4 regions of the Micromonospora sp. M71_S20 genome follow, and region 2 is predicted to be linked to each of the others. Evidence: riboswitches for the same ligand, from Rfam matches in the RefSeq annotation. Region 2 holds a riboswitch; each other region holds the start of a gene.
The links. Region 2 has a riboswitch for cobalamin ahead of DER29_RS08955 (ABC transporter substrate-binding protein). Riboswitches for the same ligand answer to the same signal wherever they lie in the genome.

Region 1: it holds a riboswitch for cobalamin, as region 2 does, so the genes downstream of both, bluB (5,6-dimethylbenzimidazole synthase) here and DER29_RS08955 (ABC transporter substrate-binding protein) in region 2, are expected to answer to the same signal.
Region 3: it holds a riboswitch for cobalamin, as region 2 does, so the genes downstream of both, DER29_RS30880 (prenyltransferase/squalene oxidase repeat-containing protein) here and DER29_RS08955 (ABC transporter substrate-binding protein) in region 2, are expected to answer to the same signal.
Region 4: it holds a riboswitch for cobalamin, as region 2 does, so the genes downstream of both, DER29_RS20290 (hypothetical protein) here and DER29_RS08955 (ABC transporter substrate-binding protein) in region 2, are expected to answer to the same signal.

What each region holds. Positions count from the first base shown of each region.
Region 1 is NZ_RCCV01000001.1:2,337,743-2,344,790, forward strand. Features, by position in the region: gene DER29_RS10590 (Rieske 2Fe-2S domain-containing protein) at 325-1,176, opposite strand; gene bluB (5,6-dimethylbenzimidazole synthase) at 1,285-1,914, opposite strand; cobalamin riboswitch at 1,953-2,151, opposite strand; gene DER29_RS10600 (DMT family transporter) at 2,260-3,177, shown strand; gene DER29_RS10605 (crotonase/enoyl-CoA hydratase family protein) at 3,218-3,982, shown strand; gene DER29_RS10610 (discoidin domain-containing protein) at 4,121-7,048, opposite strand, start outside.
Region 2 is NZ_RCCV01000001.1:1,997,031-2,004,078, reverse strand. Features, by position in the region: gene DER29_RS08965 (ABC transporter ATP-binding protein) at 1-995, shown strand, start outside; gene DER29_RS08960 (ABC transporter ATP-binding protein) at 992-1,690, shown strand; cobalamin riboswitch at 1,768-1,949, shown strand; gene DER29_RS08955 (ABC transporter substrate-binding protein) at 1,978-2,991, shown strand; gene DER29_RS08950 (iron ABC transporter permease) at 2,997-4,124, shown strand; gene DER29_RS08945 (ABC transporter ATP-binding protein) at 4,124-4,891, shown strand; gene DER29_RS08940 (bifunctional copper resistance protein CopD/cytochrome c oxidase assembly protein) at 4,913-7,048, opposite strand, start outside.
Region 3 is NZ_RCCV01000004.1:391,331-398,378, reverse strand. Features, by position in the region: gene DER29_RS30890 (prenyltransferase/squalene oxidase repeat-containing protein) at 1-328, shown strand, start outside; gene DER29_RS30885 (hypothetical protein) at 364-849, shown strand; cobalamin riboswitch at 938-1,078, shown strand; gene DER29_RS30880 (prenyltransferase/squalene oxidase repeat-containing protein) at 1,216-2,676, shown strand; gene DER29_RS30875 (hypothetical protein) at 2,673-3,584, shown strand; gene DER29_RS30870 (energy-coupling factor transporter transmembrane protein EcfT) at 3,577-4,839, shown strand; gene DER29_RS30865 (ABC transporter ATP-binding protein) at 4,836-6,467, shown strand; gene DER29_RS30860 (ECF transporter S component) at 6,464-7,048, shown strand, end outside.
Region 4 is NZ_RCCV01000001.1:4,722,070-4,729,117, forward strand. Features, by position in the region: gene cobN (cobaltochelatase subunit CobN) at 1-1,354, opposite strand, end outside; gene DER29_RS20290 (hypothetical protein) at 1,493-1,738, opposite strand; cobalamin riboswitch at 1,785-1,914, opposite strand; gene DER29_RS35480 (response regulator transcription factor) at 2,248-2,904, opposite strand; partial or broken gene DER29_RS35485 (sensor histidine kinase) at 3,316-4,038, opposite strand; partial or broken gene DER29_RS36335 (serine hydrolase domain-containing protein) at 4,156-4,542, shown strand; gene DER29_RS35490 (serine hydrolase domain-containing protein) at 4,560-5,609, shown strand; gene DER29_RS20305 (hypothetical protein) at 5,625-5,960, opposite strand; gene DER29_RS20310 (MFS transporter) at 6,051-7,048, opposite strand, start outside.

The DNA of each region.
Region 1 (7,048 bases), 340 kb from region 2:
TCGTCCCGCGACACACCAATCGGCCGCCACCGCCGCCCCTGACCCATCCACCCTGCTCACACCCGCCGACGCCCTACCACCCACCCCACCCCACCCCGCCCAACCGAAACCGCTTCGCTCGGGCGACCACCGATACCGCTCGGGTGATCAAGAGGTTTGGTCACGGCAGGCAGATCGAACTCGCCCCAAACCTCTTGATCGACATCGGAGGCCGAGGCCGGAGAGCACGGGACCGGGCGGGCCGAGCCGGGCGGGCCGAGCCGGATAGGGGCATGGCCCAGCCGGACAGCACGGCAGCCGGGCCGGGAGGGCGCAGGGTGCCGGTCAGGGGAGGCGGGTCTCCAGGACGCCGTTGACGACGCGGGTCGGCAGGACCTGCTGGTCGTTGCCGGACGGGCCGTGTACGACCTCGCCGCCGTTGAGACGGAACGCGCTGCCGTGCCACGGGCAGACCACGCACGCGTGCCCGTCGATCTCGCGCACCTCGCCCTCGCCCAGCGGGCCGCTCTGGTGCGGGCAGCGCTCCAGCATCACGGTGACCTCGTCGCCGTGCCGGTAGAGGATCACCGAGACGTCGTCGACCTCCCGGGTGATCAGCTTGCGCTCCGGCAGGGCGGCCATGTCCGCGATCGAGTGCCAGCCGTCGCTCATCCGGTGCAGCTCGGAGATGCTCTGGTTGACCTGCGCGCCCTGCTTGTACGCCAGGTGCCCGCCGAGGTACGCCCCCATGCTGGCGGCGCCGAGCCCGAGGAAGCCGAGCGTACGGCCGAGGTTGTGCCGGCCGGTCATCCGCGCGGCCACCGAGCCGGCGTAGAACGCCAGGCCGACGCTGTTGGACGCGGCGTGCACCAGGCCGACCCGGCGCTGGTCGCGGGCGAGTGCCGCCCAGTCGTTGAGGCCGGCGACCGCGGCCGGGAGGGCGCTGACGGTGCCCACCGTGCACAGGGTGGTGGCGGCCCGGCGCTGTCCCGGCATGAGGTCCAGCACCGCCGTGCTGATCCACGCGCCGACCGGCACCTGCACCATCGCCGGGTGCAGCGGATGGCCCAGCCACACGCCGTGCAGCAGGTCGCGGACCCGCTGCGGTCGGAGGGTGGCCTGGACGGCGCGCTGCAACCGGTCGCCGACCCGGTCCAGGCCGGATGCCTGTTCGATCTTCGTCAAGAGTGCTCGCACCCGTACCGACTTCCCGGCAGGAGCCGGCGCAAACCGGTCGGCGGTGACGGATCCGCAGCCGTACGTGATCGGGCCCCCGCAGACCCGTAACGGGACGCCCCACCGAGGTCAGCTCTCCCGTGCCGCCCAGCGGTCGTGGTGGATCGCGTCGGCCAGCGGGCGCTTCTGCCGCCAGCCGTGCCGGGCCAGGTCGGGTACGGGCTCGAAGTGGGTGACCGGCCCGAGGCAGAGCCACGCCACCGGCCGGATCCCGTCGGGGATGCCGAGCAGCTCGGCGAGCCAGGGCTCCCGGTAGAACGACACCCAGCCCACCCCGAGCCCCTCGGCGGTCGCGGCGAGCCAGAGGTTCTGGATGGCGAGGCAGGTCGAGTAGAGCCCGGTGTCGGCGATGGCGTGCCGGCCGAGCACGGCGGGGCCGCCCCGGGACTGGTCGTGGGTGACCACCACCGACAGCGTCGACTCCAGGACGCCGTCGATCTTGATGCGGGCGAACCGCTCGGCCGCCTCCCCGTCGAGCGTCGCGGCGAACGTGTCCCGCTCGGTGCGGACGTGCTCGTGGAACCGGCGGCGCAGCTCCGGGTCGCGCACCAGGACGAAGTCCCAGGGCTGCGAGTAGCCGACGCTCGGCGCGGCGTGCGCCGCCGCCAGCACCCGGTCCAGCGTCTCCTCGGGCACCGGCGCCCCGGTGAACTGGGCGCGTACGTCCCGGCGGCGGTGGATGACGTCGTACAGATCCAAGGCAGGCTCCCGCTGCGCTCGGCCCACGCCACGCCGGACGCGGGCACCGGACGCGAGGCCGGTCTTCGGACTCCCGGATCGACGCCTGGCCGTCCGCCTTCCCGGCCCGGGCGGGCCAGTGGCTGCGCGTACGCGTGGACGGTGGCTCCCCGGTCACCGCGGCGGGCCCGTGCCGGATTCGCACCGGCTTCCCGATTCTCCCCGCTCGCGCGGGGCACCTCACATGATCGTGCCATCGGGATGCTAGCGCCGCCCGGCCCGTCCCGGTCCGGCGGGCGGCGCGGTGCACCCGCAGCGGTGGAAATCCGGTCGCGGGCCGCCCGCCGCGGTACCACTGTGGTCCGGGTGTACGCACTCTCCTCCCGCCCGCTGCCGGCCGGTCGACCGGCGACCCGACTGACTCTCGCGCTGGGACAGCCCCGGGCCGTGCCGCCCCCGCTGCTGATGCTGCTGGGCATGCTCTCCACCCAGGTCGGGGCGGCCGTCGCCAAGCAACTCTTCGGCAGCACCAGCGCCGGCGGTACGACCACGTTGCGGCTCGGCTTCGCCGCGCTCATCCTGCTGGTCCTGGTCCGGCCGGGGCTGCGCCTGGGCTGGCGCACCGCCGGTCTGGTCGGGGCGTTCGGGCTGGCCCTCGCGGTGATGAACCTCGCCTTCTACGCGGCCCTGGAACGGGTGCCGCTGGGGGTCGCGGTCACCATCGGCTTCGCCGGGCCGCTGCTGGTGTCGCTCGGCGGCAGCCGCCGGCTCGGCGACGTGGCGTGGGCGGCGCTGGCCGGCGGGGGCGTGCTGCTGATCAGCGGGCTCGGCGGGACGGGGGTGGACCGGGTGGGGCTGCTGTGCTGCGTGGCCGTCGCGGTCGGCTGGGCCGGCTACGTGCTGCTCGGCAAGGCGGTCAGCGCCCGGGTGCCGGGCAGCCGGGGCCTCGCGCTGGGGATGGCGGTAGCCGCGCTGGCCGTGCTGCCCTTCGGGGTCGCCGGCAGCGGTACGGCGCTGCTCGACCCGTGGACCCTCGCGCTGGGGGCGGCGGTGGCGCTGCTGTCGTCGGTGCTGCCGTACTCGGCGGAGATGGCGGCGCTGCGCCGGATGCCGGCCCGGGTCTTCGCGGTGCTGCTCAGCCTGGAGCCGGCGATCGGGGCGCTGGTCGGGCTGGTCCTGCTCGGCGAGCTGCTGGCCTGGCCGCAGGCGGTCGGCGTGGCCTGCGTGGTCGGCGCCGCGCTGGGCGCCACCCTGGTCCGCCCGGGCCGGTCCGCCCCGCACTGACGCCTGGCGCCGCCGGCACCGCCGGGGGCATGCTGTCGCAATGGGGGTACGCGTCGAACGCGCCGCGGCGGTGACCACGGTGATCCTGGATTGCCCGGAGGCCCGCAACGCGGTCGACGGGCCGACCGCCCGGGCGCTGGCCGACGCGTTCCGCGCCTTCGAGGCCGACCCCGGCGCCTCCGTGGCCGTGCTCTGGGGGGCCGGCGGCACGTTCTGCGCCGGCGCCGACCTGAAGGCCATCGGCACCCCGAGCGGCAACCGCGTCGAAGCGCAGGGGGACGGCCCGATGGGCCCGACCCGGATGACGCTCAGCAAGCCGGTGATCGCCGCGATCTCCGGTCACGCGGTGGCCGGCGGGTTGGAGTTGGCGCTCTGGTGCGACCTGCGGGTGGCCGAGTCCGACGCGGTGCTCGGGGTGTTCTGCCGCCGCTGGGGAGTGCCGCTGATCGACGGGGGCACGGTCCGGCTGCCCCGGCTGATCGGCGAGAGCCGGGCGATGGACCTGATCCTCACCGGCCGGCCGGTGCCGGCCGAGGAGGCGTACGCCATCGGGCTGGTGAACCGGCTGGTCGCGCCGGGCGAGTCCCGGTCGGCGGCCGAGCGGCTGGCCGCCGAGATCGCCCGGCACCCGCAGACCTGCCTGCGCAACGACCGGGCGGCGCTGCTCGCCGGCGCCGGCCTGCCGGAACCGGCGGCGCTGGAGGTGGAGCTGGCGTACGGGATGGAGTCGCTGGCCGCCGACGCGGCGGCCGGCGCGGCCCGGTTCGCCGCCGGCGCCGGCCGGCACGGCGCCCCGGCCCACTGACCGGGCGGAGGCCCGACCAGCGCGCCGCCCCGACCGACGGGCGGGCGGGAGGCCCGACGGGCCGGGCGGTACGGCCACCGGATGTCCGGTGACCGCACCGCCCGAAAGATCGGCCGCCGCTCGGGCGACCGGGGTGGGTCAGTTGCGGTTGATGGTGAACGTCGAGGTGGTGTTCTGGATGTCCACCGCGTTGTTGCTCAGGCGAAGGTTGTTGAAGGTGACCGACCCGACGGCCGGGCCCTGCCCCGACTCCGGCATCGGGTTGGCCCAGATGCCGAAGCCGGACTTCGCGTCGTAGGCGTCACCGCTCTTGCGGGCGCCGCTGATGGAGACGTTGGTGAAGACCGTGTCGGTGATCGGGAACTGCGGCTGCCCACCGACGTAGTTGGTCTGGAACATGATGCCGCTGTAGGTCGGGTCGACGATGTCGACGTCGCTGACCCGGATGCCCTGGAACACCTTCGAGGCGGAGAAGACCCAGATCGCCGGGAAGGTCTGCGCGCCCCAGAAGTGCCCGCCGGCCCGCACGATCGAGATGTTCTCGAACCGCGTGGGCGGGCTGGCGCCGAAGCCGTTCATCGGGTAGCCGAAGTCGAGCGAGCTGATGGTGATGCCGGAGTAGACCAGCGTGTCCGCGATGTAGATGTTGCGGAACGTGTTGCCGTAGCCGCCGTAGACGGCCACACCGGCGGCCCGCCAGGTCAGGGTCGAGGTCAGGTTCTCGTAGATGTTGTCCTTCATGTCCGCGCCGCCCGCGTCGATCGCCGAGAACAGCGCGAAGCTGTCGTCACCGGTGGCCCGGGCGTCGTTGTTGCTGACCAGGTTGTTGGTGCTCCCGTTGGTCATGTTGATGCCGTCGGCGAACATGTTCCGGATCCGGGAGTTCTTGATCGTCATGTGGTCGGTGTTCGCGCCCCAGTAGAGGCACACCATGTGCTCGTTCCAGATGTTGTCGATCACGATGTTCGACACGTTCGAGAAGTCGAACACCTTGCCCGGCCCGTCGATCCGCGACGTGTAGTTGCCGAAGTAGGCGAAGTTCGCGAAGGACGATCCGGCCGCCGAGTTCTCGGCCCGGAAACCGATGTCGGTGTTGTCCTGGCCGGACGGCGCGTTGAACCGGGTGTACCAGGGCCCGGCGCCGGTCACCTTGACCGCCTTGCCGTACACCTGGAACTTCGACGCGGTGGAGTAGTTGCCGGCGGGCAGGTACACCCCGACGAGGTTGCCGGTGGTGTCCATCCGCACCCGGTCGAGGGCGTTCTGCACGTCAGAGTGGGTGAAGCCGGTCGGCGTGGTGTAGCGCGCCGGGTCCGGGTTCGCGATCGGCGCCACCTGCTCGGTGTTGATGAAGTCGATGGCGTACGTGGTGGTGTTGGCCGGGTCCTTCTGGAGCCGGATCCGGCTGCCGGCCGGCACCGTGGAGTTGAGCATGACGTTGGCTTCGTCGTAGATGTGCCGCGGTCCGCCCGCGCTCGGCGAGTTGCCCGGGCTGGCCTCGTTGCCGTAGAGCCAGGCGTACCGGGACGTCAGGTCGATGGCCTTGTGGAAGCTGCCGTTGACGTAGACGTTCAGCGTCGAGTTGATGCCGCCGCCGCCCGGGGCGTCCGGGATGGAGAAGCGGGTGACCAGGGTGTTGGTGCTGGCCCGGGTGGTCCACTCGACGTAGCTGCCGGTCGAGTTGAGGGTCACCGCCCGCCGGCCGGACGCCTCACCGGCGAGGTCGCCGACGGTCCGGTTCGGCCCGACGACGCTGGCGCCGCCACCGACCACGCCGTCCTCGGCCTCGTACATGTCGTACGGCATGTTGGCGCCGCGCCCCACGAAGAGCGCGCGGTCGCTGGTGTTGTTGGCCTGCTTGACCGGCAGCTCGTTGCCGTCGGCCGCGAGCACCACCCGGACGGTGTACTTGCCGTTCGCGGCGGTCCAGGTGCCCAGGTTGACCGGGCCGACCGTGGCCCCGGCGTTGATCACGCCGGAGTACGAGCCGGTCAGGGTACGGACGACCGTGCCCGCCTCGTTGAGCACGGTGAGCGTGATGCCGTGCGCGCCGGACGCGGAGGCGATGCTGCCGGCGTTGCGGATCGACACCGAGAAGCTGACCGTGTTGCCGGCCGCCGGGGTGCCGGGCGACCAGGCGACCGCGGCGGCGACCAGGTCGGAGCTGGCGACCGGGCTGACCACCAGCGGGCTCGGATTGGTGTAGCTGTTGTTGGTGTCGTCCTGCTCGACGACGGTGTTCGACTCGTCGACCTTCGCGCTCAGCGGGTAGCTGCCCGCGTCCCGGGCGCCGATGTTGGCGGTGACCGTGGCCGAGGCGCCGGCCGCCAGGCCACCGACCGGCGCGGTGCCCACCCGGTTGGTGCCGAGGTAGAAGTTGACGTTGGTGGCGCCGGACGCCGCCGAGCCGGCGTTGCGGACGGTGGCCGAGAGCGTGACGGCGCTCGTCTCCACAGGCGCGGACGGGCTGAACGACATGCCGGTCACGGTCAGGTCCGGGTTGGGCGCCGGGGTGCCGATGACCTGGAACTCGGCGATCTGCCCGGCCGGGGCGCCGGTGTTCGAGGCGATCGAGAGCCGCACGTCGGCCGCCGCGCCGGAGACCGGGATGGTCACGGTGTTGCCGCTGGTCGGGTTGAAGCTGTAGTTCGCGGCACCGACCCGGGTGGTGAAGGTCGAGGAGCCCTGGTCCCGGCCGAGCACGGTGATGTTCTGGGTACGCGCCCCCCAGGCGGAGTCCGGGTTCAGCTTCAGCACGACCTGGCTGAGGCTGGCGTTGGCGCCGAGCTGCACGGTCAGCGTGCTCGGGTTGCCGTTGCCCTCCCAGTAGGTGGCCACGTTGTTGTCGTTGGCGTTGCTCGCCACGAACGTGTGCACGTGCCCGGAGGCGGTGATCGGCTTGCCGACCGCCAGGTTGGTGCCGACGGGCGGGTTGCCGGTGCCGGTCCGGGTCACGGTGTTGCTGTTCGCCGACTGGTTGCCGGCCGCGTCCTTGGCCCGGACGTGGTAGGAGACCGTGGCGCTGTCCGGCTGGCTGTCGGTGTACGTCAGCGTGGAGCCGTTGAC
Region 2 (7,048 bases):
GCAGCGCCGGCACGGGTGGCCCCGCCGCCGACGGTCGGCCCGGCCTGCTGGAGGTCGACGGGCTGACCGTCCGCTTCCAGCTCCGCGACGCCGTAGTGCAGGCCGTCACCGACCTGCACCTGACCGTCCACCCGGGCGAGCTCCTGGCGGTGGTTGGGGAGTCCGGCTGCGGCAAGTCGGTGCTCGCGCACGCCCTGCTCCGCCTGCTCCCCGGCAACGCCACCGTCACGGGTCACGCCCGCCTGCGCCCGCCCACCGGGGCGCAGGTCGACCTGGTCGGCTCCTCCGAGCGCCACCTAGCCCGCGCCGTGCGCGGCCGCGCGGTCGGGCTGGTGCCGCAGAGCCCCGCCACCGCCCTGACCCCCGTACGGACGGGCCGGCGGCTGCTGGAGGAGACCCTGCGCGCCCACGGGCACACCCGGCGCGAGGCGCCCGCGGCGGCCGAGCGGGTCGCCGCCGAGGTGGGCCTCGACCCCGCCGACCTCGACCGCTACCCGCACGAGCTCTCCGGCGGCATGGCCCAGCGCCTGGCCACCGCCCTCGCCCTCGCCCCCGACCCGCCGCTGCTGCTCGCCGACGAGCCCACCACGGGCCTGGACCGGCCTCTGGTCGACCACACCCTCGACCTGCTGCGCCGCCGCTGCGACGCCGGCGGCGCCGTCCTGCTCATCACCCACGACCTGGCCGCCGCCCGCCGGGTCGCCGACACGGTCGCCGTCATGTACGCCAGCCGGATCGTGGAACGGCGGCCGACGGCCGAGTTGTTCGCGGCGCCCGCCCACCCGTACACCGCCGGTTTGCTCGACGCCCTGCCCGAGCGGGCCTTCCGGCCCGTTCCCGGCCATCCGCCGATGCTCACCGACCTGCCTCCGGGCTGCGCCTTCGCCCCGCGCTGCGACCGCGCCACCGACGTCTGCCGCACCCCGCCCGCGCCGGCGGGTGGACCGGGCAGAGTCGCCTGCCACCACCCGCTGACCCTCGGAGCGCCGGCATGACCAGCACCGCCGGGAGCGCCGGCATGACCAGCACCGCCCTCGCGGCCCACGAGGTCGCGGTCTCCTACGGCGGCCGGCGCGTCCTCGACGGCGTCGACCTGCGCGTCGCGCCCGGCGAGACGGTCGGCCTGCGCGGGCCCTCGGGCAGCGGCAAGTCCACCCTCGCCAGGGTGCTGGCCCTGCTGCACGCCCCCGAGGCCGGCCACGTCACCCTCGACGGCCACCGGGTGGCGGGCGCCCGGCACCGGGTGCCCGCCGCCGTCCGTACCCGCGTCGCGATCCTGTTCCAGAGCCCCCGCGCCGCCACCGACCCCCGGCTGGGCCTCGCCGACATCATCGCCGAGCCGCTGCGCGCCACCGGCACGCCCGAGGAGCCGGCGCGGGCCCGGGCGGCGGAGCTGGCCGACCTCGTCGGCCTCACGCCCGACCTGCTCGCCCGCCGCCCGCACGCGGTCAGCGACGGGCAGCTGCAACGCGCCTGCCTCGCCCGCGCGCTCGTGCACCGGCCCGACTACCTGCTCTGCGACGAGGCCACCGCCATGCTCGACGCCTCCACCCAGGCGCACCTCGCGGCCGTCATCACCGACTACCAGCGGCAGCACGCCGCCGGGGTCCTGCTCATCACCCACGACCCGGCGCTGATGGCCCGCTGGGCCACCCGGGTGGTCGACCTGCCGACCGCTGCGCAGCCCTGACCGGCGCACCCTCCGGACAGCCTTCGGTGGACAGTCCCTGACGGTGTTCGTCACGTGACTTTCGGGGCGGTCGGCGGCTAGGGTGACGCTGCCGTGGTGCTCGGGAAGCCGGTGGAAGACCGGTGCGGCCCTCGCCACTGTGATCGGGAAGTTCGCGGCCCTCGTCGTACGAGGTCACTGGGCGTAATCCGCCTGGGAAGGCCGGCCACGGACGCACCTCCCGTCAGCCAGGAGACCGGCCACGGCACTGCGATGACCCGTCCACGAGGTGTTGGAAGGCGGTCCCGATGCGCGTGCGCGCTGTGCGGTCCACCCTGTCCCGGCGCGTTGCCGCGCCACTGTCCGTCCTTGTCGTCCTGCTCGCCGGCTGCGCCACGGACGACCCGGCCACGACGCCCCGGCCGTCCGCAGCCCCGGTCGCGCTGACCAACTGCGGTACGCCGGTAACCGTCGCCGCCCCGCCCGAGCGGGCGGTGACCCTGAACCAGCCCGCCACGGAGATCATGCTGGCGCTCGGCCTCGCCGACCGCATGGCCGGCACGGCGTACCTGGACGACGCGATCCTGCCGGAGCACGCCGCCGCGTACGCCGCCGTGCCGGTGCTGTCAAACAGGTACCCGGCGAAGGAGAAGCTGCTGGAGGCGGCGCCGGACTTCGTCTACGCCTCGTTCCACAGCGCCTTCGGCGACGAGGGCGTCGGCGACCGCGCCGCGCTCGCGGGGCTCGGCATCGGCACGTACCTGTCGCCCGCCGGGTGCCCGAAGCAGCACCGGCCGGCGAAGCTGACCGTCGAGGACGTGTTCGCCGAGATCCGTGAGGTGGCGGCCGTCTTCGGGGTGCCGGAGCGGGCCGAGAAGCTCATCGCCGACCAGCGGGCCCGGATCGCCACGGCCGCCGCCCGGATCGGCGGCGCGCGGGACGTGTCCGTGCTCTGGTGGGACGCCGGCACCGACGCCCCGAGCGTGGGCGCCTGCTGCGGCAGCCCCAACATGATCATGTCGGCGGTCGGGGTGGGCAACGTGTTCGGCGACCTCACCGGCGGCTGGGCCGACACCAGCTGGGAGGCGGTCGTGGACCGCGACCCCGGCGTGATCGTGCTGGTCGACGCGGGCTGGGACGCGGCCGCCGCGAAGCGGGCCTTCCTGACCCGCCACCCCGGCCTGAAGGAGCTGCCGGCGGTGGCCCGGCAACGGTTCGTCGTCATCCCGTTCTCCTCGACCTCCGCCGGGGTGCGCGTCGTGCTCGGCGTCGAGGCGCTCGCCACGGGCGTGGCGCAGCTCCCCGCCGGGGCGGACCGCTGACCGCCGTGGCCCGCCGCACCGACCCCGGACCAGCTCGCCGCACCGCCCCCGACCCGACCCGCCGCGCCGGCCCCGGGTCCGCCGACCGCGTCGCCCCCGCCGGCGCCCGCACGGCCAGCCCGCTCGGCCTGGTGGTGCTGCTGGTCGCCCTGCTGGCCGGGCTGGTCGTGTCGATCGGGGTGGCCGTCACCGTCGGGCCGGCCGACATTCCCGTGTCGACGGTCTGGTCGGTCGTGGCCGACCGGCTGGGACTCCCGCACGCCGAGGTGCCGCCGCTGCGCGAGCACATCGTCTGGCGGCTGCGCCTGCCCCGGGTGCTCGGGGCCGCCGCCGTGGGAGGCGGGCTGGCGGCCGTCGGCGCGGTGATGCAGACCGTCACCCGCAACCCGCTGGCGGACCCGTACCTGCTCGGGGTCTCCTCGGGGGCGTCGCTCGGCGCGGTCGCGGTCCTCGTCCTGGGCTTCGGCGGCGGGGTCGCCGCGCTCACCGGGGGCGCCTTCGCCGGGGCGCTGGCCGCGTTCGCGGTCGTGGCCGCGGTGGCCGGCCGGCGGGCGGCACTGGCCCCCACCAGGGTGGTGCTGGCCGGCGTGGCCGTCGCGCAGCTCTGCGGGGCGGCGACCTCGTTCGTCATCATCTGGGTCGCCGACCCGCACGCCACTCAGAGCATCACGTTCTGGCTCTCCGGCTCGTTGGCCCGCGTCGACTGGGCCGCCCTGGCCTGGGCCGCGCCGGTCCTGGCCGCCGTGCTCGCCCTGGTGGCGGCGTACGCCCGCACGCTCAACGCCTTCGCCTTCGGCGAGGACGCCGCGGCGACCCTCGGCGTCCCCGTCACCCGGGTCCGGTGGCTGCTGCTGGTCGCCACCGCGCTGCTCACCGCGGCGCTGGTCGCCGTCAGCGGCGCGGTGGGTTTCGTCGGGCTGATCCTGCCGCACGCCGCCCGGTTCCTCACCGGGGCGGACCACCGGCGCCTGCTGCCCGTCGTCGTCCTCGCCGGGGCGATCTTCCTGGTCTGGGTGGACACCGCCGCGCGGACCCTCTTCGCGCCCCGGGAGCTGCCGGTCGGCGTGCTGACGGCGCTGCTCGGGGTGCCCGCCTTCGTGGTGCTGCTGCACCGCCGGAAGGTGCGTGGCTGATGCTCACCGTCACCGGCGTGTCCTGGTCCGTCGCGGCCCGGCGGATCCTCGACGACGTCACCTGCGCGGTGCCGGCGGGCAGCCTCGTCGGGCTGCTCGGCCCCAACGGCTGCGGCAAGACCACCCTGCTGCGGATCGTCGCCCGGCTCGCCGCGCCGGACGCCGGGTTGGTCACGGTCGGCGGCGACGACGTCGCCGCCCTGCCCCGGGTCACGCTGGCCCGCCGGACGGCGCTGCTCGCCCAGCACGCCGACACGGACCTGGACCTCACCGTCGGCGAGGTGGTGCTGCTCGGCCGTACGCCCCACCGCGGCTCGCGCTGGTCCGACAGCGGCGCCGACCGCGCCGCGGCGGCGGACGCGCTGACCCGGGTGGACCTGGACGGGTACGCCGGGCGCCGCTGGCACACCCTCTCCGGCGGCGAGCGGCAGCGGGTGCAGCTGGCCCGCGCCCTGGCCCAGCAACCGCAGCTGCTGTTGCTCGACGAGCCCACCAACCACCTCGACATCGGCCACCAGCTGCACCTGCTGCACCTGGTGCGCCGCTCCGGGGTCACCACCCTGGCCGCGCTGCACGACCTCAACCTGGCCGCCATGTTCTGCGACGCGGTGGTCGTCCTGGCCGCCGGGCGGGTCGTCGCCGCCGGTACGCCCGCCGAGGTCCTCACCCCCGGGCTGCTCGCCGACGTCTACGGGGTGCGGGCCGACGTCGCGACGCACCCGGGCACCGGACGGCCCGCCATCACCTACCACCCGCCGGCGCCATGACCGGCGCCGCGTGAGGCACCCTCAGTCGGGCCCCGCGCGCCGGACCCGACCGTCGCCGGGGGCGGCGGAACCATCAGGGGTGGTGGGATCGGCGCGGCCGGCGGCGGCCAGGAAGGAGTTGTAGCGGGCCAGGTCGTCCGGCTCGCCGGTGGCCTCGGCGCGGGCGGCGGCCCGGTCGAGGCGGGCCTGTTCCCGCCGGTCGGCGCGGATCCACTGGCGGACCAGCACGACCAGGACGACCGCGGCGGGGATCTCCCCGAACGCCCAGGCGATGCCCGCGCCCAGCCGCTGGTCCTCCATCAGCGACGACGCCCAGTCCGGGTGGACGGCGACGTACCAGTCCGGGGCGATGAGGCTGGTGGTCTGCATCAGCACGAGGCCGAAGAAGCCGTGCGCCATCATCGACGCGAGGTGGATGATCACCAGGAGGGGGTGGGCGAGCCTCGGCCGACCCGGGTCGACCCCGATGAGCACCCAGAACAGCAGGTACCCGGCGACCACGAAGTGCGTGAGCATGGCCAGGTGCCCGAGGTGGGAACGCATCAGCGTGCCGAGCAGGTCGCTGAGGTAGAGACCGAAGAGGCTGCCGGCGTAGATGCCCAGCGCGACCAGGGGGTGGGTGAGCAGCCTCGCGGGCCGGCTGTGCAGCGCCAGCAGCAGCCACTCCCGGGCCCCACGGACCTGCGGGTCGGTGGGGCGGCGCAGGGCGCGCAGCGCGAGGGTGACCGGGGCGCCGCCGACGAGCAGGATCGGCACCAGCATCGACAGCACCATGTGCTGCACCATGTGGGCGCTGAACAGCACGTACGCGTAGCGGGCCACGCCCAGGTTGGTGACGGCGGCCAGCAGCAGCAGACCGGCCGACCAGCTCGCGGTCCGGGCCAGCGGCCAGCGGTGCCCGGCCCGGTGCAGCCGCCACACCCCGGCCAGGTAACCGCCGATGCCGAGGACGGTGAGGGTCAGGAAGAACATGTCCGGCAGCGGCTGGCCCACCAGGCGTTCCGGGGTCGGCGCGGCGGGCATCGGGAAGCCGAGCAGCTCGGTGATCGGGTCGGCGTCGAGCGGATCCTGCGCCACCGGGGTGGGGCTGCGGGACAGCGCCACGGCCAGCCCGACGGTGGCGGCGAAAACGACCACCTCGCCGGCGGCCAGCCGGGCGAACGCGCCGCGCCGGCCCGCGCGCAGGGCCGGCAGGGTCCGCGACCGGTGCACGGCGCCCAGGGTGCCCAGGACCGCCAGGGCGACGAGCTTGCCGAGGACCAGCCAGCCGTACCGGGACTGCCAGAGCTGGGACACGTCGCCGAGGCGTACGGCCGCGTTGGCCGTTCCGCTCACCGCGACGGCCACGAAGCAGCCCAGGGCGAGGCGGCCGTACCGGTCGGCGGCGTCGGCCAGTTGCCGGCTGCGGCGGACCATCAGCAAGGCCACCAGCCCGCCGACCCAGAGGGCGGCGGCCAGCACGTGCAGGGCGAGGCTGGACACCGCGATCTGGTGGTTGCCGGCCCCGGCGGCGTGCCCGGTGAACGCCGGCGGCAGCACCCCGACCAGCGCGATCAACGCCGTCGCGGCGGCGAGCCCGCGTGAGACGCCCACCCGGGCCAGCACCGCCACCGCCAGCGCCAGCCCCGCCTGGAGCAGCAGTGCCCGCCCCTGCGAGATCGAGGAGGCGAAGCTGACCACGGTGGGGACGCCGAGTTCGTCCACCGGGACGCCGAGCAGGTCCGAGACCGTCAGCACGATCAGCGTCACCGCGGCCGCCGCCCAGCCCGCCGCCGCCGCGCCCGCGCGGCGCAGCAGCAGCCAGCCGTACGCCGAGACGCTGCGCCCGTCGCCGGGCAGCAGGAAGGCCGCCGTCACCACCATGCCGACCGTCAGGGTGGCGAGGCCGTCGGCGAGCAGCCGGACCACGGGCAGCGCCCACGTCGTGACCGGCCCCGGGTCGGGCAGCCCGGGGATCGCGACCGCGAGCGCGTCGCCGGCACGCAGGCCGAGCAGTAGTACGGCCACCGCCGACGCCACGGCCGCGACGGGTACGAGCCACCCGCCACGCCCCCGGGAGCCGGGACGGAGGTTGGGGCCGGGCGTGGCCGCGACCGGTGCGACGGCGGCAAGCCGGTCGTCCACGTCGGCTTCACCCGCCGTCGTCGCCACGGAGTC
Region 3 (7,048 bases), on a different contig from region 2:
GCTGTCCGTGCAGCGCGCCGACGGCGGTTTCGCCAACGCCGCCGGCACCCCGAACGCCAACAGCACCGGCCTCGCCGCGCAGGCTCTGCACGACGGTCACCGACCGCTGGCCTGGGCACGGGCGCGGGTGTTCCTCGCCGGGCTCCAGGTCGGCTGCGCCGGGGCACCGGCCGACCGGGGCGCGGTCGACTTCGACGGCGGCACCTTCGACCCGGGCACCGCCGCCCGGGCCACCGGCCAGGCCGTCCTCGGCCTGACCGGCGCCGGGTACGCCCGGCTGTCCGCGGCCGGCGCCACCCCGGGCACGCCAATCCCCGCCTGCCCGTGACCCGTTCCGTCGCTCACCCGATTCCAGGAGGAACCGTGTTCCGTCACCGATCCACCGTGCGCGCCCGGCTCGCCGGCCTGCTGGCCGCCGCCGTCGCTGCCGTCGCCCTCACCGCCGTCGAACCCGCCCCACGGGCCGCGCAGGCCGCCGCCTGCACCGGCACCTCCGGCGTCACCGTCGTGGTGGACTTCGCCGCGCTCGGTGGCGGCGTCCAGGTCGCCTGCGCCCCGGGCGATCCGGCCACCGGGGTGGCCGCCCTCCAGGGCGCCGGCTTCACGGTGACCGGCACCCAGCGCTGGGGGCTGGCATTCGTCTGCCGGATCAACGGCAAGCCGACCGTCGCGACCGATCCGTGTGTCAACACCCCGCCCGTCACGGCGTACTGGTCGTACTGGCACGCCTCCAGCGGCGGCGCCTGGTCCTACAGCACGTCCGGCGCGAGCAGCTACAACCCGGCCCCGGGCACCGTCGAGGGCTGGTCGTTCGGCGCGGGCGCCCCGCCGAGCATCGCCGCGCCCTGACCGGAGCCGCACCCGCCGTGACCGCGGTGCCGCACCGGGTGTCGGCCACCGCCCCTGGCGTCGCGAGACGTGCGGGCGGTACGGTGTCGGCACCCGGTGCACACCGGGTCCACAACTGCATACGTCCCGTGTGGGGGGAAGCCGGTTCGAAGCCGGCGCTGACCCGCAACCGTGAGCGAGGCTTCGGCCTCGCGAGCCGGAATGCCTCGCCCGGGACGAGCGGCTTCCACTGTCGAGGTTCACAGGGTGAAGTCCGGGCCACCGAGGCCCGCTCCACCCCCGCTCATCGCATCACGCGAGCGGGGTGTCGCTGTCCCCGGGTGCTTTCCGGAGCTTCCACCGACCGCTCCGCGAAAGGCACCCCTCATGTCCCGGTCCCGCTCCCGGCGCCTCGGTGTCGGCGTGCTTGCCGCCACGGCGGCGACGACCGCCGCGCTCACCGCCGTACCCCTGACCGTCGTGGCCGCACCCGCCCCGGCCCACGCCGCCGCCGCGCGCGACGCGGCTTCGTGGCTGGCCGGCGAGTTCGCCGACGGGGTGCTGCCCGGCCCGTTCGGCGGCCCGGACTGGGGTCTGACCGTCGACGGAGTCCTCGCCCTGTCCGCGACCGGGGTGGACGCGCCGGTCCGTCAGGCCGCGACGGCGCAGGTGGCGGCGCACGTGCGGTCCTACAACAGCTACGACGACTGGGGCATCCCGGGCTTCACCGACGGCGGGGCGACCGCGAAGCTGCTGTACGCCGCCTCCGCCGCCGGAGCTGACCCCACCGACTTCGGCGGCTTCGACCTGCGGACGGAGACCCTGTCGCTGGTCGCCGGAGCGGACGCGGGGCACCAGCGGGGGCGGATCACCAGCCGCACCACCGCCGACAGCGGCCCGGACGCCAGCAACACCTTCGACCAGTCCTTCGCGGTGCTGGGCCTGGCTCGCAGCGGTGACGTGCCGCAGGACACCGTCGACTTCCTCGTCCGGCAGCAGTGCGCGGCCGGTGGGTTCCGGCTCTACCCCGACACCGCCGCCGGCCCGTCCCCGTCCTGTTACGAGCAGGCCGGCGCCACCCTCGACGTCGACTCGACCGCGATGGCCGTGCAGGCGCTGCTCGCCGCCGCTGCCGACGGCGCCACCGGTGCGACCGAAGCTGCCGGCAAGGCCGCGGACTGGCTGGTGGACCAGCAGCACGCCGACGGGTCGTTCGGCGGTTCCGGCCCGACCACCGGCGCGAACTCCAACAGCACCGGCCTCGCCGGACAGGCCCTCGCCGCCGCCGGCCGCGACGCCGAGGCCGCGCGGGCCGCGGGCGCGTTGGCCGCGCTACAGCTCACCGCGGCAGACGGTGGCGCGGCCGCCGCCGACGCGGGCGCCATCGCCTACAACACCGAGAGCCTGGCAACGGCCGTCGAGTCCGGGATCATGGACCGGGACCAATGGCGCCGGGCCACCCCACAGGCCCTGCTCGGTCTCGTCCAGGTGCCGCTGGGGCGCATCGGCCTCGACCCGCCGCCGTCGTCCCCCGGGCCGACCCCGACCGGCACGGCCTCGCCCACGCCTACCGCCTCCCCGACGGCCACCACCTCCCCCACGCCCACCGGATCACCGACGCCCACCGTGACGGCCAGCCCGACGCCGAGCCCGTCCGCGACCACCGGGCCGCCGACGCCGTCCGCCACGGCATCGGCGACCGCCGCCCCGAGTGCGACCCCGACCACCCCCGGCCTGGGCGGGCTGCCGACGACCGGCGCGGCGGTCACCAGCTACGTGCTGATCGCGTTCCTGCTGGTCGGGGGCGGGGTGCTGCTCCTCGTGCTCAGCCGTCGGCGGGCGGCATGACCGTCCGGGCCGCCCGCGCCGGTCTGGTCGTCGCCCTCACCGCCGCCGGCACGATGGCCGGACCGGGCACCCCCGCGAGCGCCGCCGGCTCGGCCGGCTACTGCCCGGACGCCTCCGGTGTCACTGTGGTGGTCGACTTCAACGAACTCGGCGGCGGAACCGTGGTGCGGTGCGCGCAGGGCGAGCAGTCCACCGGTCTGGCGGCGCTCAAGAACGCCGGCTTCCAGATCACCGGCACGCTGCGCTGGGGCGAGGGGTTCGTCTGCCGGATCGAGGGCAAGCCGTCGACGGCGTCCGAGAAGTGCGTCGACACGCCGCCCGCCAGCGCCTACTGGTCGTACTGGCACGCGGCCAGCGGCGGCAGCTGGACGTACAGCGACAAGGGTGTGCTCAACCGCAGGCCGCCGGCCGGCAGCTTCGAGGGCTGGTCGTTCTCCCTGAACCGCGATGCCAGCGACGCGCCCCGACCGGGCGCGGCGCCGAGGCGGCCCGCGCCCTCGCCCCCGCCGCCACCGGCACCGCCCACCCAGGGCGGTGGCCCGGTCGCCCCGCCGCCCGCAGGAGGCGGCGGACCGGTCGCGCCACCCCCTGCCACCGCCGGCCGCCCCGGTGCGGCCGGACCGGTGCCGGGATCCTCCGGGCCCGCGCCGCTGCCCACCGGTACGCCGACGGCCAGTGGCCCGGGCCCGACACCGAGCGCGGGAGCCGCGACACCACCTGCGAGCGGTGCCGTCGGCTCACCGTCGGGCAGCTCCGTCGACCAGCCGGTGGTGACCGAGGTCGCCGCCTCCCGTGCCGCTCGCGGTGTTCCGCTGGGCACGGCGGCCGGCGTGCTGCTGCTGGTCGTGCTCGGCGTGGGCGGCCTGCTGGCCGCACGGCGGCGGCGGGCCGTCGAGCCGGATGACTGACCGGAGGCTTCACCAGGCGGAGATGTCCGGAGGGGCCGACCGGGGACGGTCGATGGGCCGGGTGGCGCGACTGCCGCGGGCGCTGCACCCCGGGGCGTGGTGGCTGTGGGCGCTCGGCCTGGCCACCGCGGCCAGCCACACCACCAATCCGTTGCCGCTGGGCCTGCTCGTCGCCGTCGCCGCGCTGGTGGTCGTCCGGCGGCGGGGCGATGCGCCGTGGGCGCTGGCGTTCCGGATGTACCTGGTGCTCGGCGCGGTGATCGTGGCCATGCGGGTGGTGTTCCGGATCGTGTTCGGCGGCGGGCAGGGCGAGCACGTGCTCATCCGGCTCCCCGAAATCCCCCTGCCCGCGTGGGCGGCGGGGATCCGCCTGTTCGGGCCGGTCGCCGTCGAGCAGCTCCTCGGCGGGTTCTACGACGGGCTGCGGCTGGCCACGATGCTGGTCTGCCTGGGCGCGGCGAACGCCCTGGCCAACCCGAAGCGGCTGCTCAAAGCCGTGCCCGGGGCCCTGTACGCGGTGGGCACGGCCGTGGTGGTGGCGCTGTCGGTCGCCCCGCAACTGGTGGAGAGCATGCTGCGGGTCCGTCGGGCGCGGCGGCTGCGGGGTGCCTCCGGCCGGGGAGTACGGGCGTTGCGGGGCATCGCGCTGCCGGTGCTGGCCGACGCGCTGGACCGGTCTCTGGCCCTGGCCGCGGCGATGGACTCCCGGGGCTACGGCCGCACCCCGGCGGTGCCGGCCGGGCAGCGCGCCGTCACCGGTGCGCTGGTGCTCGGCGGGCTGGTCGGCGTCTGCGCCGGCACGTACGGGCTGCTCGACGCCACCAGACCCGGTTACCTGGGCCTGCCGATGCTCGTCGTCGGCCTGTCGACCGCCGTGACCGGCATGTTGCTGGCCGGCCGTCGGGTGCGGCGCAGCCGCTACCGGCCGGACCACTGGCGGGGCGCGGAACTGCTCGTGGCCGGCTGCGGGCTGGGCGCCGCCGCGCTGACGGTACTGGCCGGTTCGGTCGATCCGGAGCTGTTGTATCCGCCGGTCAGCCCGCTCACCTGGCCCGAGCTGACACCGCTGGTGCTGCTCGCCGTCGTGGTCGCGGCGGCACCGGCCTGGTTGGCGCCGCCGCCCGCGCTCGCCCGACCGGCCGCCGCGCGGAACGCCGGCGCGTCGCCTGCGCCACATGCTCCCGTCGGCGCCGCACCGGCGGGTGCAGCGAGTCACCCGACCTCGTCGTCCCACGCGCAGGGAGGCCCTTCGTGATCGACTTCGACCGGGTGACCGTCCGTTACGCCGAAAGCGTCCGCCCGACCCTGCGGGACGTGACGCTCCACATCGGTGAGGGCGAGCTCTGCCTCGTCGTCGGCCGTACGGGAACGGGCAAGTCCACGCTGCTGCGGGCGATCAACGGGCTGGTGCCGCACTTCACCGGCGGCACCCTGTACGGCAGCGTGACGGTGGACGGCCGGGACACCCGCCGTCATCCGCCGCGTGACCTCGCCGACGTCGTCGGCGTCGTCGGGCAGGACCCGCTGTCCGGGTTCGTCACCGACACCGTCGAGGAGGAACTCGCCTACGGGATGGAGCAGCTCGCCCTGCCGGCGACGGTGATGCGCAAGCGCGTCGAGGAGACCCTCGACCTGCTCGGCATCGCCGAGCTTCGCGACCGGCCGCTGCGGACACTGTCCGGCGGGCAGCAGCAGCGCGTCGCCATCGGGGCGGTACTCACCGCCCACCCGAAGGTGCTGGTGCTCGACGAGCCCACCTCCGCGCTGGACCCCACCGCGGCCGAGGACGTGCTCGCCGTGGTGACCCGGCTGGTGCACGACCTCGGCGTGACGGTGGTGCTGGCCGAGCACCGGTTGGAACGGGTCGTGCAGTACGCCGACCGGCTGCTGCACCTGCCCGGTGACGGTCGGGTGGTGGACGGGGAGCCGGCCGCCGTGCTCGACGGTGTCGACATCGCACCGCCGCTGGTCGAGTTGGGCCGTCTCGCGGGTTGGACGCCGTTGCCGCTGTCGGTACGCGACGCCCGCCGGCGGGCGGCCGCCCTGCGCCACCGGCTCGCCGACGCGGCGGTACCGGCCGACGCGGCGGTCCCGGAGGTGTCCCCCGTGCTGACGGCGCGCAAGGTCGTCGTGCGCTATCCGGGGACGGTCGCCGTGGCAGGCGTCGACGTCGACCTGGCTCCGGGGCGGATCGTGGCGTTGATGGGGCGTAACGGCTCCGGCAAGTCCAGCCTGCTCTGGGCATTGCAGGGCAGCGGCCCCCGCCACGGCGGCACCGTCGCGGTGGTCGGCGCGCGGGGCACCGTCGACCCGAAGGCCCTGCCGGCGGGCCGGGCCCGGCGTCATGTCGGGTTGGTCCCGCAGACCCCCGGCGATCTGCTGTACCTGGAGACGGTGCAGGCCGAGTCCGACCAGGCCGACCGGGAGACCGGGGCACCCGCCGGCACCTGTCGGTCGATGCTCGACCAGCTCACCCCGGGGATACCCGCGGACCGGCACCCCCGTGACCTGTCCGAGGGGCAGCGGCTCGCGCTCGCGCTCGCCGTCCAGCTCACCGCCGCCCCGCCGGTGGTCCTGCTCGACGAACCGACCCGCGGCCTGGACTACCGCGCCAAGCGGCAGTTCACCGCTGTCGTCCGACAGCTGGCCGGCGCCGGCCGGGCGGTGATGATCGCGACGCACGACGTCGAGCTCGTCGCGGCCCTCGCCGACCGGGTCGTGGTGATGGCCGAGGGAGAGGTCGTCGCCGACGGCACCACGGCGGAGGTCATGCTCGCCTCGCCGGCGTTCGCCCCGCAGGTGGCCAAGGTTCTCGCTCCCGCGCCGTGGCTGACCGTGGAGCAGGTCGCGGTCGCGCTGGCCACGACCGGGGAGCCGGGGTGAGCGTGCTGCGGGTCGCCCCGCGCACCGCTGTCGTGCTGGTGCTGGCCTCCGCCGCCGCACTGGCGACCTTCACCTGGCCGTTCTTCGTCCCCGCTGATCCCGAGAGCACCGCCCGCACCGGCGAGGCGCCGCTGGTGTTCCTCGTGGTGCTGCCGGTGCTCGTGGCCCTGGTGCTGGCCGAACTCAGCTCCGGCGGCATCGACAGCAAGGCGTTGGCGATGCTCGGGGTGCTCGCGGCCGTCAACGCCGCGCTGCGCCCGCTCGGCGCCGGCACCGCAGGCATCGAGACGGTGTTCTTCCTCCTCGTCCTCGCCGGCCGGGTGTTCGGGCCCGGGTTCGGCTTCCTGCTCGGCTCGACGTCGCTGTTCACCTCCGCACTGCTCACCGCGGGGGTCGGGCCGTGGCTGCCGTTCCAGATGCTGGCCGCGTCCTGGATCGGTCTCGGCGCCGGGCTGCTACCCGCCAGGCTGCGGGGCCGGGCGGAGATCGCCGCCCTGGCCGGCTACGGCATGCTCGCGGCCTACGGCTACGGGCTGCTGATGAACCTGTGGTTCTGGCCGTTCAGCATCGGCGCGAACACC
Region 4 (7,048 bases), 2.7 Mb from region 2:
CGAGCACGATGTCGCCGCCGTCGGTGTAGAGCCCGCCGGGCGGCTCGCCCCAGTGGGCGAGCATCCGTTCCCGCAGCTCCGCCGGCACCTGCGCGAACCACCGCCGGTACGTCTCCCCCGGCACCCGCGCCTCGGCGGCGCCGAGCTGTTGCGGGGTGAGCCACTCGACGTCGTGGCCGCCGGCGGCGATGAGGGCGTGGATGAGCGCGTCGCCGTCGTCGGGCACCGGGGCGTCGCCGAGGTGGTAGCCGGCGTCGGCCAGGGCGGCGAGCAGCCGCACCGCCGAGGCGGGGGTGTCCAGGCCGACGGCGTTGCCGACCCGGGAGTGCTTCGTCGGATACGAGCTGAGCACGACCGCGAGCCGCTTGTCGGCCTGGGGCACGTGCCGCAGCCGGGCGTGCCGCACGGCGATGCCGGCCACCCGGGCGGCCCGCTCCGGGTCGGCCGCGTAGGTGGAGAGCCCGTCGGCGTCGATCTTCTTGAACGAGAACGGCACGGTGACGATCCGGCCGTCGAACTCGGGGATCGCCACCTGCATCGCGGCGTCCAGCGGGGACAGCCCGGCGTCGCTGGCGGCCCACTGCTCGCGGGTGCTGGTCAGGCAGAGCGCCTGGATCACCGGCACGTCCAGGGCGGCGAGCGCGCCCACGTCCCAGGCGTCCTCGTCCCCTCCGCCGGAGGCGTCGGCGGCGACCGTGCCGCCGGCGGCGAGCACGGTGACCAGCAGGGCGTCGCAGCGGGCGAAGAGCCCGAGCGGCCCCGCGCCGGCGGTGAGTCCGCGCAGCGAGCCGCAGTAGATGGGCAGCGGGTCGCCGCCGGCCGCGTCGACCGCGTCGGCGAGGACGTCGACGAACCCGGTGTTCCCGGCGAGGGCGTGCGCCCGGTAGAAGACGATCCCGACCGTCGGCCGGTCCGGCCGCGTGGGCCGCTCGCCGTGGATGCCGTACGTCGGGGTGGGCGCGGGCGGAGCGAAGCCCTCGCCGGTGAGCAGCACCGTGTCGGAGAGGAACCGGGCGAGCTGGGCGAGGTTCTCCGGCCCGCCCTCGACCAGGTAGGCCAGCGCCTGGGTGGCCACCCCGGAGGCCACGGTGGAGGCCGCCATCAGCTCCGCGTCCGGCACGTTCTCGCCGCCGAGCACGACCGTCGGCACGCCGGAGGCCAGCACCGCCGCGAGCCCGTCCGGCCACGCCTGCCGGCCGCCGAGCAGGCGTACGACGGCGAGGTCGACGCCGTCGAGCAGCGCCGGCACGGCGTCGGCGGCGACCCGGGCGGGGTTGGCGAGCCGGTAGTCGGCGTCGCTGGCGCGGGCGGCGAGCAGGTCGGTGTCGGCGGTGGACAGCAGCAGGATGCGCACGGACAGCTCCGGAGAGTGACGCCCGGGTCGACGCGGGGACGACCGGGCGATGCGGGGATGGGCGCGGTTCAGCGGGTACGACGGGCCGGCGGCCGGCTCACCGGCGGGCCGGCGGGGTCGGGCGGCGCGGTGCGGGCGTCAGCGGTAGGTGGCGAGGGCGCGCCCGGGCACGGCGGCGAGCCGGCCGGTCACGGTGCGGGCACCACCGAATGCCGGGCGACCGACGGCGGGCGCGGTGCGGGCCGGCGGGTGCGCGGCGGCCCGGCGGCTGACCGGCGGGGCAGCGTTGCAGCCGCCCGCGGGAGAGCCGCCGCCAGCGGGGCCGCTGGCACGACCGGGCACGATGCGACGATGATCGTCGATGGGGGAGACGCGGTGCGTCATCGGGTCCTCCTCGGGTGTCCACGCCCTGGAATCGCTCCGACGGCCGAAGTATCCTGGCTCCCGGATCGACGCTCTCCCCCGGCCTTCCAACCGCGCACGCACGGCCGTGACTCACGAGGGGGGATCGCTCCCCGGTGACAGTGGCGGGACCGCGCCGGAATCGCACCGGCTTCCTTCACTGCCGTCAGGCCGCGAATGCTGCCACACCCCGGGCCGCCGGTCAACGCCGCCCCACCCCGGCTCACGGCACCTCGTGTCGATCGACGGGGAGCGATCATTACGCCCTTTCAGGCACGCCTTTCGCATTGTCGTCGACCGATGTAAGGTCTGAGCCGCCGAATACCGTGACGGTGGCCCCGGAACGCGCACGGGCCGAGCGTCCCGGCACCCGCGCGCACCCCGGCGCCCGCGTGCCGTTCCGCTTCCCCAGCAGGCAGGCTGCGGCGCGCGGGAAGCGTCCTCGTCTGCCCGACGTGGTGACGGGGACCTCGACCACGGTCGACGTCGGCTCACCGGCCGGCGAGCCCCGATTCGTAGCCCGCGATCACCAGCTGCGCCCGGTCGCGGGCGGCCAGCTTCGTCAGCAACCGGCCGATGTGCGTCTTCACGGTGCCCCGGCTGAGGTGCAGGTGCCGCTCGATCTCGGCGTTGGACATCCCACGGGTGATCAACGTCAACACCTCCCGTTCCCGCCGGGTCACCCCGTCGAGCCGTCCGGACACCCGCCGGGCGGCCGGCAGTCGGGTGAACTCGGCGATGAGCCGCCGGGTGACGCTCGGGGCCAGCAGCGCCTCGCCGGCGGCGACCACCCGGATCGCGTCGAGCAGCCGCACGGGTGGCGTGTCCTTGAGCAGGAAACCGCTCGCCCCGGCACGCAACGCCCGGTACACGTACTCGTCGAGGTCGAACGTGGTGAGGATGAGCACCCGCGGCGCGTCCCGGAGCGCGGTGACCTGCTCGGTGGCGGCGATACCGTCCAGTTCGGGCATCCGGATGTCCATCAGGACCACGTCGGGCGCGTACGCCCGTGCGAGTTCCACGGCGGCGCGCCCGGTGCCGGCCTCCGCCACCACGGTCATCCCGGGGGTGGCGTCGACCAGCAGGCGGAGGGCCCCGCGCAGCAGCGCCTCGTCGTCGGCCAGGAGCACGCGTACCGGCTCACTCATCGTCGGACACCCCCACGGTGAACGGCAACCGGGCACGGACGGCGAACCCGCCGCCGGGCGCGGGGCCGGCCTCCAGGCTGCCGCCGTGCATCGCCGCCCGTTCGCGCATCCCCCGCAGGCCGTGGCCGGGCGGCCCCACGGCACGCCCCGCCGTCCGGTCGCGACGACGGCGACGGTCAGCACCCCGGGCCCGATCGCGACGGCGATCCGGCAGCGGGTCGGGCCCGCGTGGCGCAGCACGTTGGTGAGCGCCTCCTGCACGATCCGGTACGCCGAGGCCTGCACGGCCGCCGGCACCCGCGACAGGTCGGGCGCCACCTCCAGGTCGACGGCGACGCCGGCGAGGCGGACGTCCGCCATCAGCCGGTCGAGTTCGGCGAAGCTCGGCGCGGTGTCGACCGGATCGCGCAGCGCGCCGAGCACGACCCGGACGTCGTCGAGGGCCGCCCGGCTGACCCGCTCGATCGCGGCCAGGGCGTCCCGGCCCTGGCCGGGATGGCTGTCGGCGAGGTGGTTGGCGACCGCCGCCCGCATCGCGATCACGCTCAGGCTGTGCCCGACCACGTCGTGGATGTCCCGGGCGATGCGCAACCGCTCCTCGGCCACCGCCCGGTCGGCACGCAGCTCGGCGAGCTGGGCGGCGTGCTGCCGGCGGGCGCGTACCGCCCGGCCGAGCGCCCACGAGCCGGCGATCACGGTCGCGGCGTAGAGCAGGACCGGCACCGGCGTGGCCGCGAACGACTCCTCCCCCGGCCGGATCGGGACCACCGGCAGCCCGGGTACCGCCGTGGCCGACACGCCCCCTGCCGTGACGCCCGCGAGCGCCCCGACGAGCGCCGCCCCGGCCCGCCGGGTGGGGGCGCACAGGGCGGGCGGGTAGAGCGCGAGCGCCACCGCGAACACCACGGCGTCGCCGGCGACCCCGACCGCGACCGCCACGGCCCCGGCCACCACCACGACGGTGAGCACCGGCAATGGCCAGCGCCGGCGGAGGGCGAGGGGGAGCCCGAACAGCACGGCCAGTCCTCCGGCGAGCACCGGGGCGGCGGGCGTCCGGAACACCGCGAGGGGTACGAGGGCCACTGCCGCCAGCGCGTCGAACGCCACCAGCCGCCGCGGCCCGAGCCGCTCCATGGTGACCACCCGGCCACCGTATCCGCCCGACGACCGCCGGGCGTCGGACCAGGGTCCGATGCCGGTCCGGACCGCGCTCCGATGTGCGCGGGCGGTCGGCCGGCCCAGAATCCCGGCATGACCGTCCGATTCCTCGCCGCGGTCGCCGCCGTGGCGCTCGCCGCGTCGCCGGCTCCGGCGCCCGCCGCCGGATCTCCGGCCCGTGTCGACGCCCCTGCCGTCGACGCCCTCGTCCGGGAGTACCGCGAGGCGACCGGGCTGCCCGGTGTCGCGGTGGCCGTCACCCGGGGAACCGACGTGCTGCACGCCGCCGGCTACGGCCACACCCCTGCCGGCGCCCCGGTCACCGCGTACACCCCCATGGCCGTGGCGTCGGTGAGCAAGTCGTTCACCGCCCTGGCGGTGATGCAGCTGGTGGAGGCCGGCCGGGTGGAACTCGACGGCCCGGTCCGGCGGCACCTGCCCGAGTTCACGATGGCCGATCCCCGCGCGGCCACGATCACCGTACGGCAGCTGCTGGACTGGAGCAGACCTCCGGTATGTCGGACAGGACGTTTCCCGCGTTCAGCCGGCGGCAGCCGGGCTCGTTGCGGGAGGCCGTGGCGGGGATGCGCACCGCGCGGCTGGCCGCCGCCCCCGGCACGCGGTGGGAGTACCACAACCCGAACTTCCAGGTGGCCGCGCGCCTGGTGGAGGTCGTCAGCGGCCGCACGTTCGACGACTACCTACGGACTTACGTCTTCGGTCCGCTCGGCATGGCCGACAGCCGCACCATCGACGTGGCCGCCGAGCTGCCGGCGAGCGCGCGCGGTCACCTGATGATCCTCGGCGCGGCCGTCGCCCTGCCGGAGCCGCCGGCCTTCGGCAACGGTTCCGGCGGGGTGCTCAGCTCCGCGCGCGACATGGCGGCGTGGCTGGTCGCGCAGGGCAACCGGGGTCGCGGCCCGGACGGCACGTCGATCGTCTCCCCTCCGGGCCTCGCCACGCTGCACCGCCCGTCGGCCGTCTCGGGCTCCTACGCCCTCGGCTGGTCCGTCGGAAGGACCGCCTCGGGGGCGCCGACGATCGGACACGGCGGCGACCTGTTCACCTCGACGGCGTACCAGGCGCTGCTGCCCGCATCCGGCCACGGTGTGGCGGTCATGGCGAACACCGGCCTGTCCCACGGCCACGCCTCAGCCCTCGCCGAGCGGCTCATCGCGCTGATCGAGGGAACGCCGCCACCCCCGGCGGGTACGCCGCTCGTGGTCGTCGACGCGGTGCTGCTGGTGCTCGCCGTCGCCACGGCGGCGCTCGCGGGTCGGGCCGTGCTCCGCTCGCGCCGCTGGGCGGCCGGCCGGGTGGTACGCCCGTGGACGCTGGTGAGGCTGCTCCCGCTGCTCGCGCCCCTGCTGCTGCTCGCCTCGATCCACCGGGTGGTCGGCGCGCTCTACCGGGGCCGCGACGTCGCCTGGGTCCAGGTGGCGTACCTCTATCCGACGTTCATGGTGCTGCTCGCCACCGCGACGCTGGGGTCCGCCGCCGTGCTCGTGGCGCGGCTCTTCCGACTCGGGCGACGCGAGCGCGCCTGACGACGGGCGTACCGGTCAGCGGGCGTGGCGCTCCGGGTGGGCCCGGTTCCACGCCCGCATCCGCTCCGGGTAGCCGGTGCGGGCGGCCTCGTACAGCGGCACCGCGTGCTTGCGGGCGATGGACCCGGCGGCACGCGGCGAGCCGGTGCGCCGGCGGATCCACTCGCCGTCGTGGGCGATGGCGACCACGGTGGTGTCCGTCGCGGTGGTCTCCGGTTCCAGGTAGAACTCCACGCCCTGGCGGCTGGTCACGAACGCCTCCAGCGCGGCCAGGTCCTCCCGGGTCGCCTCCCGGTCGAGCTTCGTCGGGGTCGGGTCGGCGGCCCGCGACCGCCGGTTGAACCAGCCCATGTCCCGCTCCTCTCCTCCGGGTCCTCCCAGTGCAGCACCCAAACCTGCGAGGCGGCTGCGAGCGGGGTGTGAGTGCCCTGCCAGGCGACCTCAGCGGGCCGGCGGGCGGGTGGCCGGCACCAGGGCGAGGGTGGGCAGCAGCAGCAGCGGCACCACGAGCAGGGCGTGCAGCGTGCCGACCCGGTCGCCGAGCAGGCCGAGCAGCGGCGGGCCGGCGAGGAAGGCGGTGTAGCCGATCACGGCGACCACGCTGACCCGGGCCGGCGCCCGCTGCTCCTCGTCGGCCGCCGCGCTCATCCCGACCGGGAAGCCCAGCGACGCGCCGATCCCCCAGAGCGCGACGCCGGCGATCGCCACCGGTCCGGACCCGGCGAGCACCGCCACGCCCGCGCCGAACGTGGCGAGCAGGATCGTGGCCGACAGGACGGGCACCCGACCCCACCGGTCGAGCGCGACCGTGCCCACCGTGCGCCCCAGGGTCATGCCGACGACGAAGACGCCGAAGACGGCGGCCCCGGCCGCCTCGCTGAGGTCGTACCCGTCGATGAAGGCGACGGCGAGCCAGTCGTTGGCGCTGCCCTCGGCGAACGCCGCCACCAGCACCAGCAGCCCGATGAGCAGGGTTCGCGGCTCCCGCCAGGCGGCGAGCAGGTCGCGGCGGCGCTCGGCCGGGGCGGCCGACGCCGAGGAGGTGCCGGCCTCGGCCGCCGGCAGGAACGACCGGACGGCCAGCAGCGTGCCGAGCAGCACCACCGCGGCCAGGACGGCGAGGTGCGCGGCGACCGGTACGCCGAGGCGGGCGGACCCGGCACCGAGCCCGGCGCCGGCCACGGAACCGAGGCTCCACGCAGCGTGGAAGCGGGGCATGATGGTACGCCCGAGCCTCCGCTCGACCACCGCGCCCTCGACGTTCATCGCCACGTCGCAGATGCCGGAGCCGTAGCCGAGCGCGCACAGCCCCACCGCGACCCCGGGCAGGGAACCGGTCGGGGCGGCGACCCCGGCCACGGTCAGCCCCGCCGCGACGAGCGCGCTGCCGAGGGCCACCGTGCGGGCCGTACCGAGCCGCTGCGCCACCAGGCCGGCGG